DNA from 2 places in the Mycolicibacterium sp. YH-1 genome. Region 2 is predicted to be linked to the other one. Evidence: riboswitches for the same ligand, from Rfam matches in the RefSeq annotation. Region 2 holds a riboswitch; the other holds the start of a gene.
What was found. A riboswitch is a leader RNA that binds a small molecule or an ion and turns the genes downstream of it on or off. The one in region 2 is predicted to bind guanidine.
Positions count from the first base shown of each region.

Region 1: another riboswitch for guanidine. It lies ahead of L0M16_RS13025 (DMT family transporter); the one in region 2 lies ahead of L0M16_RS27990 (DMT family transporter).

Region 1 is NZ_CP092915.1:2,792,716-2,797,558, reverse strand. Features, by position in the region: gene L0M16_RS13045 (DUF3043 domain-containing protein) at 1-628, shown strand, start outside; gene L0M16_RS13040 (bifunctional adenosylcobinamide kinase/adenosylcobinamide-phosphate guanylyltransferase) at 634-1,170, shown strand; gene cobT (nicotinate-nucleotide--dimethylbenzimidazole phosphoribosyltransferase) at 1,167-2,255, shown strand; gene L0M16_RS13030 (adenosylcobinamide-GDP ribazoletransferase) at 2,252-2,977, shown strand; gene L0M16_RS13025 (DMT family transporter) at 2,982-3,299, opposite strand; guanidine-III (ykkC-III) riboswitch at 3,312-3,375, opposite strand; gene L0M16_RS13020 (branched-chain amino acid aminotransferase) at 3,383-4,489, opposite strand; gene gcvT (glycine cleavage system aminomethyltransferase GcvT) at 4,512-4,843, opposite strand, start outside.
Region 2 is NZ_CP092915.1:5,921,814-5,926,656, forward strand. Features, by position in the region: gene L0M16_RS27975 (hypothetical protein) at 1-422, opposite strand, end outside; gene L0M16_RS27980 (RidA family protein) at 593-1,000, opposite strand; gene L0M16_RS27985 (YobF C-terminal domain-containing protein) at 1,133-2,098, shown strand; guanidine-III (ykkC-III) riboswitch at 2,191-2,255, shown strand; gene L0M16_RS27990 (DMT family transporter) at 2,267-2,584, shown strand; gene L0M16_RS27995 (pyridoxamine 5'-phosphate oxidase family protein) at 2,613-3,098, opposite strand; gene L0M16_RS28000 (hypothetical protein) at 3,128-3,370, opposite strand; gene L0M16_RS28005 (TetR/AcrR family transcriptional regulator) at 3,413-4,006, opposite strand; gene L0M16_RS28010 (oxygenase MpaB family protein) at 3,993-4,843, opposite strand, start outside.

The DNA of each region.
Region 1 (4,843 bases), 3.1 Mb from region 2:
CGAATCCGTCGATCAGTCGGTCGATCAGAACACCGCTTCGGACGTGCGGACGACGGCCCCCAAGGGCCGGCCCACCCCGAAGCGCAGCGATGCCGCCCGCAAGCGCGGACCCGTGGCGCCTGCTCCGATGACCTCCGCCGAGGCCCGCAAGCGTCGCAAGGAGCTGGGCGGCCCCAAGTTGTCCAAGGAGGAGCGTCGCGCCGACAAGTCAGCACGGCGTGCCGAGATGACCGAGCGCCGCGCCAAGATGATGTCCGGCGAAGAGGGCTATCTGCTTCCCCGCGACAAGGGGCCGGTGCGCCGCTACGCCCGCGACATCGTGGACGCCCGCCGCAACGTGCTCGGCCTGTTCATGCCCGCCGCGCTCGGACTGATCTTCGTGATGCTGGCCGTTCCGTCCGTCGAGGTGCAGCGCCTGCTGTCGCCGGCGATGCTCGTGTTGGTGCTGATCATGGTGATCGACGGATTCTTCGTCGGCCGCCGGGTAAACAAGCTGGTCAACGCCAAGTTCCCGGACAACATCGAGAGCGGTTGGAAGCTCGGCTTCTACGCTGCCAGCCGTGCCTCGCAGCTGCGCCGCATGCGGGCGCCGCGCCCTCAGGTCGAACGCGGCGCGAAGATCGCCTGACCGCAGTGCGGGTTCTCGTGCTCGGCGGTATCCGTTCGGGCAAGTCGGCGTGGGCCGAGTCGGCGATCGCGCAGGCGTCCGCCGAGGGAGGCGTGCGGTATCTGGCCACCGGTGGCAGCGATTCCGACGATGCGGACTGGTCCGTTCGCGTGGCAGCGCACCGGCAGCGTCGTCCATCGCACTGGTCGACCGTCGAAAGCCCGGACGTCGCAGCACATCTGCGCGCCGATTCCACCACCGCGACGATCGTCGACGATATGGGCGGCTGGCTGGTCGCCGCGCTGGACCGCCGCGACGCGTGGACTGGTGGCCAGGATGCGATCACCGGTGACGTGGACGACCTCCTCGACGCCGTCGACGGTTTCGCGGCGCCACTGGCGCTGGTCAGCCCCGAGGTCGGTCTCACCGTGGTGTCCTCGACGGAGTCGGGCCGCCTGTTCACCGACGCGCTGGGAACCTTGAACCAGCGCCTGGCTCAGCTGTGCGAACGCGTCGTGCTCGTCGTCGCCGGTCAAGCGGTCACCGTGAAGGAGCCAACATGACCGACACCCCCGAAACCCCGGAAAACCCCGACTTCCCCACCGTCATCGCACCGGACACGGAGGCCGAGGCCGCGGCGCGTGCCCGCCAGGACACACTCACCAAGCCGCCCGGCGCGCTCGGCCGCCTCGAGGATCTCTCGGTGTGGGTGTCGGCGTGCCAGGGCCAGTGCCCGCCGCACCAGTTCGACAGGGCCCGTGTGGTGGTGTTCGCCGGCGATCACGGCGTCACCGCCGCGGGCGTCTCGGCGTTCCCGTCCGAGGTCACCGCGCAGATGGTGGCGAACTTCGCCGCGGGCGGCGCTGCCATCAACGTGCTGGCCGAGGTCGCCGGTGCCGGGGTGCGGGTCGTGGACATCGCCGTCGACACCGATGCGCCGCTGTCGGCATCGATCGGCGCGCACCGGATTCGACGTGGCAGCGGCAATGTCGCCGTCGAGGACGCGCTGTCCGTCGATGAGGTCATCGCGGCAGTTCAGGCCGGCCGCGACATCGCAGACGAAGAGGTCGACGGCGGCGCCGACCTTCTGATCGCCGGTGACATGGGAATCGGGAACACCACGGCCGCAACGGCGTTGATCGCGGCACTGACCGACACCGAACCGGTCGTCGTGGTCGGTCGCGGAACCGGCATCGACGACGCCGGCTGGGCGCGCAAGACCGCGGCCGTCCGCGATGCCCTCTACCGTGCACGGTCGTCATACACCGATCCGGTTGCGCTGCTTCGAATCTGCGGTGGTGCCGACCTTGCCGCGATGGCGGGCTTCTGCGCGCAGGCGGCGATCCGCCGCACACCGCTTCTCCTCGACGGTGTCGTGGTGACCGCGGCCGCCCTCGCCGCGGACCGCATGGCGCCGGGGGCGAAGCAGTGGTGGCAGGCCGGTCACCGGTCCACCGAACCCGCGCACATCCTCGCGCTGCAGCGGCTGGGACTGGATCCGATCGTCGACCTCGGGATGCGCCTCGGCGAGGGCACCGGTGCGACCGTGGCCCTGACCGTGCTGCGGGCCGCGGTGGCGACCCTGACATCGATGGCCACGTTCGGCGAGGCCCAGGTGACCGACCGCGTGGCCGACCCCGCACCGTGATCGGTTCGCTCACGTCGGCACTCGCGTTCGCCACGGTGCTGCCAGTTCGCACGCGCCGACCGTTCGGCCGGGGTGCGCTCACCGTTCTGCCGGTGGTGGGCATCGCACTCGGCGCCCTGGCGGCGGGCGTGACGTGGGCCGCGGCCAGGGGGTTCGACGAGGGCAACCCGCTGACGGGCGTGCTGGCTGTGGCCGTGCTGCTGATCATCACCCGCGGCCTGCATATCGACGGTCTCGCAGACACGGCGGACGGGCTGGGCTGCTACGGCCCGCCGGACCGTGCGCTCGCCGTGATGCGCGACGGACCGGCCGGACCGTTCGCGGTCGCGGCGGTCACCGTGGTGATCGTGGTGCAGGGCCTCACGTTCTCCATATCAGGGCTGCTCGCGATCGTGGTGGCGGTGACCGCCGGACGGGTGGCGGTGGTACTGGCCTGCCGACGCTCAGTGCCCGCCGCACCGGGCAGCGCGTCGGGTTCTGGCGTCGCGGGCACTCAACCGTGGTGGGTGGTGGCGGCCTGGGTCGCCCTGGTCGCCGCGGCGGCCGTGTTCGCCACCCCTCGGCCATGGCAGGGCCCGGTCGCCGTGCTGGTGGCGCTCGCTCTGGCCGCGGCACTCGTCGCGCACTGCGTGCGCCGGTTCGGTGGGATCACCGGGGATGTGCTGGGTGCGGCCCTCGAGTTGACGACGACCGTTGCGGCACTGGGGATGGCGATCGGCTGACACGTCAGCCGTGCAGCACCTTGAGCCCGATCGCGGCCGCGACGATCACCCCGATGAGAAACACCTTGGCCACCGAAACCGACTCGTCACCTGTGGCGAACGAGTAGACCGCGGTCAGCGTCGCGCCGATGCCCACCCAGATGACATAGCTCGTAGCGGTCGGCAGTTCGCGCATGGCGTAGGCCAGCCCGCCCATCGATACGACGAGCGCCGGGAAGAACACCAGCGACGGCGCGAGCCTGGTGAAGCCCTCCGACTTGCCCAAAGCCACCGCCCACACGGCTTCGAAGGCGCCCGAGACGACCAGAATGATCCAAGACATGACACACCTCTCCACGCGCCGTCTTGTCGCTGGCCGGGTACGGTGCCGCTCGTCCGGTGTCCGATGAGGACACCCCATTCTACCTAGCCGAGGCGGGTCATCCATTCGTGGGTGTCAGCGAACGTCCCACGCTGAATGCCGGTGAGTGTGTCGCGAAGGGCCATCGTGACCTCACCCGGCTGGCCATCGGCGATGGTGAACTCGCCGTCGCCGGACTTGACGTGTGAGACCGGGGTGATGACGGCGGCGGTGCCACAGGCGAACACCTCAGTGATCTCGCCCGCGGAGGCCTTCTTCTGCCACTCCTCGACATCGATCTTGCGCTCCTCGACGGCGTACCCGGCGTCGGTTGCCAACTGCAGCAACGAGTCCCGGGTGATACCGGGGAGCAACGAGCCGCTCAGCTCGGGTGTCACCAGCCGGGCCGAGCCACCGCTGCCGAAGACGAAGAACAGGTTCATCCCGCCCATCTCCTCGACGTAGCGGCGTTCGATGGCATCGAGCCACACGACCTGATCGCAGCCCTGTTCGGCGGCCTCGGCCTGCGCCAGCAGCGAGGCCGCGTAGTTGCCGCCGAACTTCGCCGCCCCGGTGCCACCGGGGCTGGCCCGCACGTACTCCGTCGACAGCCAGACCGACACCGGTTTGATGCCGCCCTTGAAGTAGGCGCCGGCCGGCGAGCCGATCACCATGTAGCGGTACTCGGTGGCGGGCCGCACGCCCAGGCCGGGCTCGGTGGCGAAGATGAACGGCCGCAGATACAGCGACGCCTCGCCCCCGGCCGCGGGGACCCAGTCGGCGTCCACGGCGATCAGCTGGCGCAGCGACTCCAGGAACACCTCGTCGGGCAGCTCGGGAATGGCCAGCCGGCGCGCCGAGCGGCCCAGCCGGGCGGCGTTGGCGTCGGGCCGGAACGACACGATCGATCCGTCGGCCCAGCGGTAGGCCTTGAGTCCCTCGAAGACCTCCTGCGCGTAGTGCAGGACGATCGCCGACGGGTCCAGCTCGATGGGGCCATACGGCACCACCGTGGCGTCATGCCAGCCGCGTCCCTCGGTGTAGTCGATCGACACCATGTGATCGGTGTGGAACCGACCGAAACCGGGATCGGAGAGGATGTCGGCGCGCACCTCGTCACTTGCCGGATTCGTACTGCGGGCAAGCGAGAACTCAAGAGGGCCGTCGGTCATATCGGAATTGTATAACTCGCCTCTATCGAGTTTTCGCCTCCACGAAGGGTGGTGCGACGACCTCGCATTCGAGCCTTTTCCCGCGGACGTCGACCGCCACCGTCTGGCCGTCGGCGACCCCGGCGTCGGTGTCGATGAGCGCCAGCGCGATACCGAGTTTGAGTGTTGGCGAGAATGTCCCCGACGTCGTCACGCCGATGGTCCTGTCGCCATCCAGCACGGTCATATCGGCGCGCAGCACCCCACGCCCGAGGGCCCGCAGTCCGCGCAGCACTCGCCGCGGCCCCGCCTCCTTCTCGGCGAGCAGGGCGTCGCGCCCCCAGAACGCCGGCTTCTTCCAGCCGATCGCCCAGC
Region 2 (4,843 bases):
AAGCTGGGCACCTGGTGGTCGCGAACGAACATGATGAATGCCTCGGGGTTGGTCTTCCAGTCCTCCGGGAAGCCCTCCAGGTGGGTGAACGCCGTGGTGATCCCGGTCGAGCTGAACAGCTTGACGGCATCCTCGGTGTATTTATCGAAGTCGGTGTCGAAGATCCCCTGATACTGGAAGTGCAGACCGGATCCGACGTCGAAAAGCTGCCAGCGCAGGTAGTGCAGCTTCAGTGGGGCGAGCACGTCAGGTTGCGCGGCGACCGCCGCCTCGAGTTGCTTGCCGTAGTCGCGGATTGCCTGCCCGTGGCCCTCGAGCACCTTGGCGATGATGTTGAAGCCGTAACAAGCGGGCGTGCGGGGATAGACCGGGCCGTACCGCCCCCGAGTGAGTTCGAAATAGCCTTCCTTCGGGATCGCCATCGCCGCCGGCCGCGACCAGACCGCATCATTTCCGTCGTTGACCGCATCATTCAGATCTCTGCTGTGACTCATGGGAACGACGCTAGGCTCGGAAAACTCCCGCGTCGTCCCCCAGAAAAGGGGAAATCTGACGACGCGCGGACTTCGGTTCTGGGGCGCGACGGGCTGCCCTACTTCGCGACTGCCGCGACCGCTTCAATCTCGACCAACTGGTCGTCGTAGCCGAGAACGGTGACACCCATGAGTGTGCTCGGTACGTCGTGCTCACCGAAGGCATCACGAACCACTTCCCACGCCGACACGAGATCGGCCTGCCGAGTAGACGCGACCAGCACGCGCGTGCTGACCACGTCCTCGATCGTCGCTCCGGCGGCGCCGAGTGCGATCAGCATGTTCTCCACCGCCTTTGCGGCCTGACCCGCGTAGCTGCCCACCGCGGCAGTGGACCCATCCTCATTCAGTGGGCACGCGCCGGCGAGGAAGATCAGCCGTGCACCAGCCGACACCGCTGCCGCATAGGCATATTCGGCAACGCCGGACAACTCGGCCGATCGGATTAGTGTGACGGAATTCGCCATCCCGGCCCTTTCGCGGACGAAGAGTTGGTCTGCAGTGTGGCGCAGTCTATGCGCGGGAGCGCAATTCACACAACGCATTTGTGTGACACCGAACCAGTGTCGTTTTCGGCCGAAAACTGCCAACGTAGCGGGATGCAGAGTCGAACGCAGACGCCTCCCGACGATAACCTCGCGGTTCCCTACATCGGGTCCGGACCATATTGCTACACAAACTGCCTGGCAACCATGATGGGCGCCAACTCAGCGGACACCGCCGTCATCGAGACCGCGACGGGCAGTGCGTTCGGCATGCAATTGGTGGATGGGACACCGTTTTTCGACCCATACGGGTGGACTCCTGACATCGGCCTGAACGAGGCGCTGGCGAACCTTGGCTGGACTGCCACTACCACCGCCGGAGGTGACAGTGCCGACGCACTGGACCGTCTCACCGCGCAATTGAACTTCGGCCCGGCGCTGGTCGGACCCGTCGAGATGGGATACCTTCGCCACCAGCCCGGCAAGGTCGGGCCGATCGGCGCCGACCACTTCGTCATCGTGCTGCGCATCGACGATGACGCGGCCACAGTCCACGACCCGCAGGGCTATCCCTACGCGCGTATCCCGCTGGCGGACTTCACGGCAGCCTGGCGGGCCGAGACCATCGACTACGGCGAGCCCTACACGATGCGCACCGATTTCGTTCGACTCACCACAATCAGTGACACCGAGACCATCCGCGCGTCGATCCGCTTCGCCCGCGATCGCTTCAGCGCGGTTTCCGCCACCGACATGCCAGCCGGCCACTTCGCCAACGCCGACGCGGCGCTCGCCCTCGCCGAGGCAGTCGAAGGCGGTATCGACGATGAGCTGCGTGATCATCTCACCGCCTTCGCGGTGCGGGTCGGCGCACGTCGCCTCGCCGATGCAGCAGCATGCCTGCGTCGCGCTGAATTCCCGCAAGCCGCTGCCACTCTCACGGAACAGGCGCGACTGGTCGGATCGCTCCAGCATCCACTGGTGGTGGGTGACAACGCGAGAGTCGCAGCGACACTTAGGGCGGTGGCGCCCACCTACGACGAGCTACGCGCCGGACTTGAACCGGGCGCGTGGCCGTAGCAGCGATTTCGCACTGCAACAAAGAGATTCATCCGCAGGCTGGCGCGGTTGCCAAAGTCACACCTAGCCGAGGCTCTGACGTTGCTATCCTGGAATGGTCATCACATGACACCGGACGAGCCACACCGTACCCGGCCAGCGACAAGACGGTTGTGTTGGAGGTGTGTGATGTCCTGGCTCATTCTCTTGGCGTCGGGCGTTCTGGAAGCAGTCTGGGCGACGGCGCTCGGCAAGTCCGAGGGCTTCACCAGGCTCGGACCATCCGTGGTTTTCGGTGTGGCCCTGTTCTTCTCGATGGGCGGACTGGCGATCGCGATGCGCGATCTGCCGGTGGGTACCAGCTACGCGATATGGGTTGGCATCGGCGCGGTGCTGACCGTCGCATACGCGATGCTGACCGGCAGCGAGACCGCATCACTGGTTAAGGTGCTGTTAATGCTTGGCGTGGTCGCGTGCGTCACGGGCCTGAAGGTGGTGGGCCACTGAGGCGCCGGATGCTGCCGCCGGTGGTGCGTCAGGCCTGGTGCCACAACAGCGGCGCGCCCTGCCCCTTCGTCATAACCGTGCCCGCCATCACCCGCAGTCGGTATGGGTGCAGCCTCAGCACCGCGAACTCCTCCGACGTCGGGCCGTCGCTCCACATCGGGATGATGCGCGGGTCGTAGCCGACGGGCTCGGGAGCGTTGGCGAACTTCTCCCACACCGCTTTGCACGTCTCATCGTCGACGTAGAACTGGGCCGTGCACTCCGCGCTGCAGGTGTCGTGGGTGGTCGTCCAGTAGCTCAGCGACACCTCGGGGTGGGCATGAAGGTGGGCATGCTTGAGCGGTGTCGGCACGGTGGCGATCCAGCCCACCAGATCGGTGCCGTCCCACTCCCAGATCGGGTGCAGGATTCGGCTGCGGGGCCTGCCGTCGCGGTCGACGGTCGCCACCGACGCCCACACGATGGAGTGGGCCATGTCGACGAAGGCGGGTGCGATCTGTTCGAGTGGCGTCACACTGACCCACCTTAGTTGCGCCAACTGGTCTAGGAGTCGTCCTGTGCGCCGCCCCTATCCACGTCGCCGTACTTGGGGTTGCCGTCGTCGTCGACCCATTCGTTGACTGCGGTACCCGCGACCGTGCCGCCGCTTCCGGGCAGCGTGATGGTGGGACGCTGGTCGTCGTACGCGTCCATCATCTTCTTGGCCCGGTCGTGATGCTCTTCGGTGACTTCAGGCTTCTCTGTGATGTGCTGGTCTTCGTTGGCCGCACGCTCGTCATTGGACATATCCCTGGCTGCCCGAATGTGCGGGACACGAAACAGGGTGGGCTAGACCGGTACCGCTCGGAGTGCCGCGGGCAGGCTCGGCAGGAAGTGCCGGGTGGCATACGCGCGGATGTCCTCGGCCTCCTCGAGCGGCTGCGCACTGGGCAGCAGCAGCAACGACGCCGCATACCGCAGGATGGTGTCGGCCAGATCGTCGACGACGTCGGGACCGATGCGGTCGGCGAAGCCCGGCGGGAAGATCACCCGCAGCGCCTCGCCCATCCGCTCGATCGCGGCGGGCCAGTGCCGGTGGGCCAGCTCGAGCACCAGCGCGGGTTCATCGGTGATCATCTGGTTGAGCACCCGATGGCGGCGGAACGCCAGGATCGACCATGTGAACGCCTCGACGTAGTAGCTGGTCTGTGGCTTTGCGCGGTTCAACTCGTCGGCGATATCGGCGAACAGTGCCACATTCTCGCGTTCGACCACCGCGCCGACCAGTTCGTCACGGTTGGCGAAGCGCCGGTAGATCGTGGTGCGGCTGACTCCTGCCCGCCGCGCGACGTCATCGAGTGCGACGCGGCGGTAGCCGTGCCGTTCGAACTCGGCGAGCGCCGCGTCGAGGATTGCCTCGGTGGACGCGTCAGACCCGGCCATAGCCCTCTTGCGCGAACTTGTTGTAGCGCACCGTCATAGGTAGACGATCCCACAACCAGTTCACCGCATGTGACCGCCATAGCGCCGCGAACCCCTGATACGCCTTCTCCTTGCGGTCGCTCCAGGGCAGCCCGAGCATGTCCCGGGCGCGCGGCGGCATACCGCCGGTGGTGATGAAGGCGGCCACCGGGTTGAACAACGGCGACACCAGCCGCCACGTCAGCTCGGAGACACCCTTCGGTCGCGGGAATCCCTTGGTGACATAGCCGACGCCGTACTTCGCCGTCTGGTGGGGCACCAGGATCTCGTCCATCATCCGGTCCCAGTACCTCTCGAAGTCGGCATAGGTTGCCGGCATCGGCCGGTCGCTGACGCCGTAGCGGCGGTACCAGGTCTTGGACTCGAGGTAGATCTGTTCCCTCTCGGCCTCGGTGAGACGTTTGACGAAGGTGTCCGCGAAGTACAGGACCTGCTCGACGAACGTCGCGTGCGCCCAGAAGTAGGTCTCCGGATCCAGGGCGTGATACCGCTCGACGGACCCATCCGGGCCTGCGGGCATATCGCCCTTGATATCGCGGTGGAAGTCGCGCACCCGCGTGCCCTCGTTGGCGTCATCGCTGCCGTAGACGGTCCGGTAGATCGGCGGAAGCGAGCGCTTGATCCGCGCCGCGGTGTCGGAGAAGAACACCGAGTGATCCAGGACGCCCTGACCGAGTTCGGCGAGCATGTTCTGCAGGACGGCGGGCCGAGGGCCGATCAGGTACATCCGGTTGTCCCCGAAGTACCGCCAGACCAGGGATTCGGGGCCAAGTGGAAGGGCGTCCGCCTGCTGCGCGT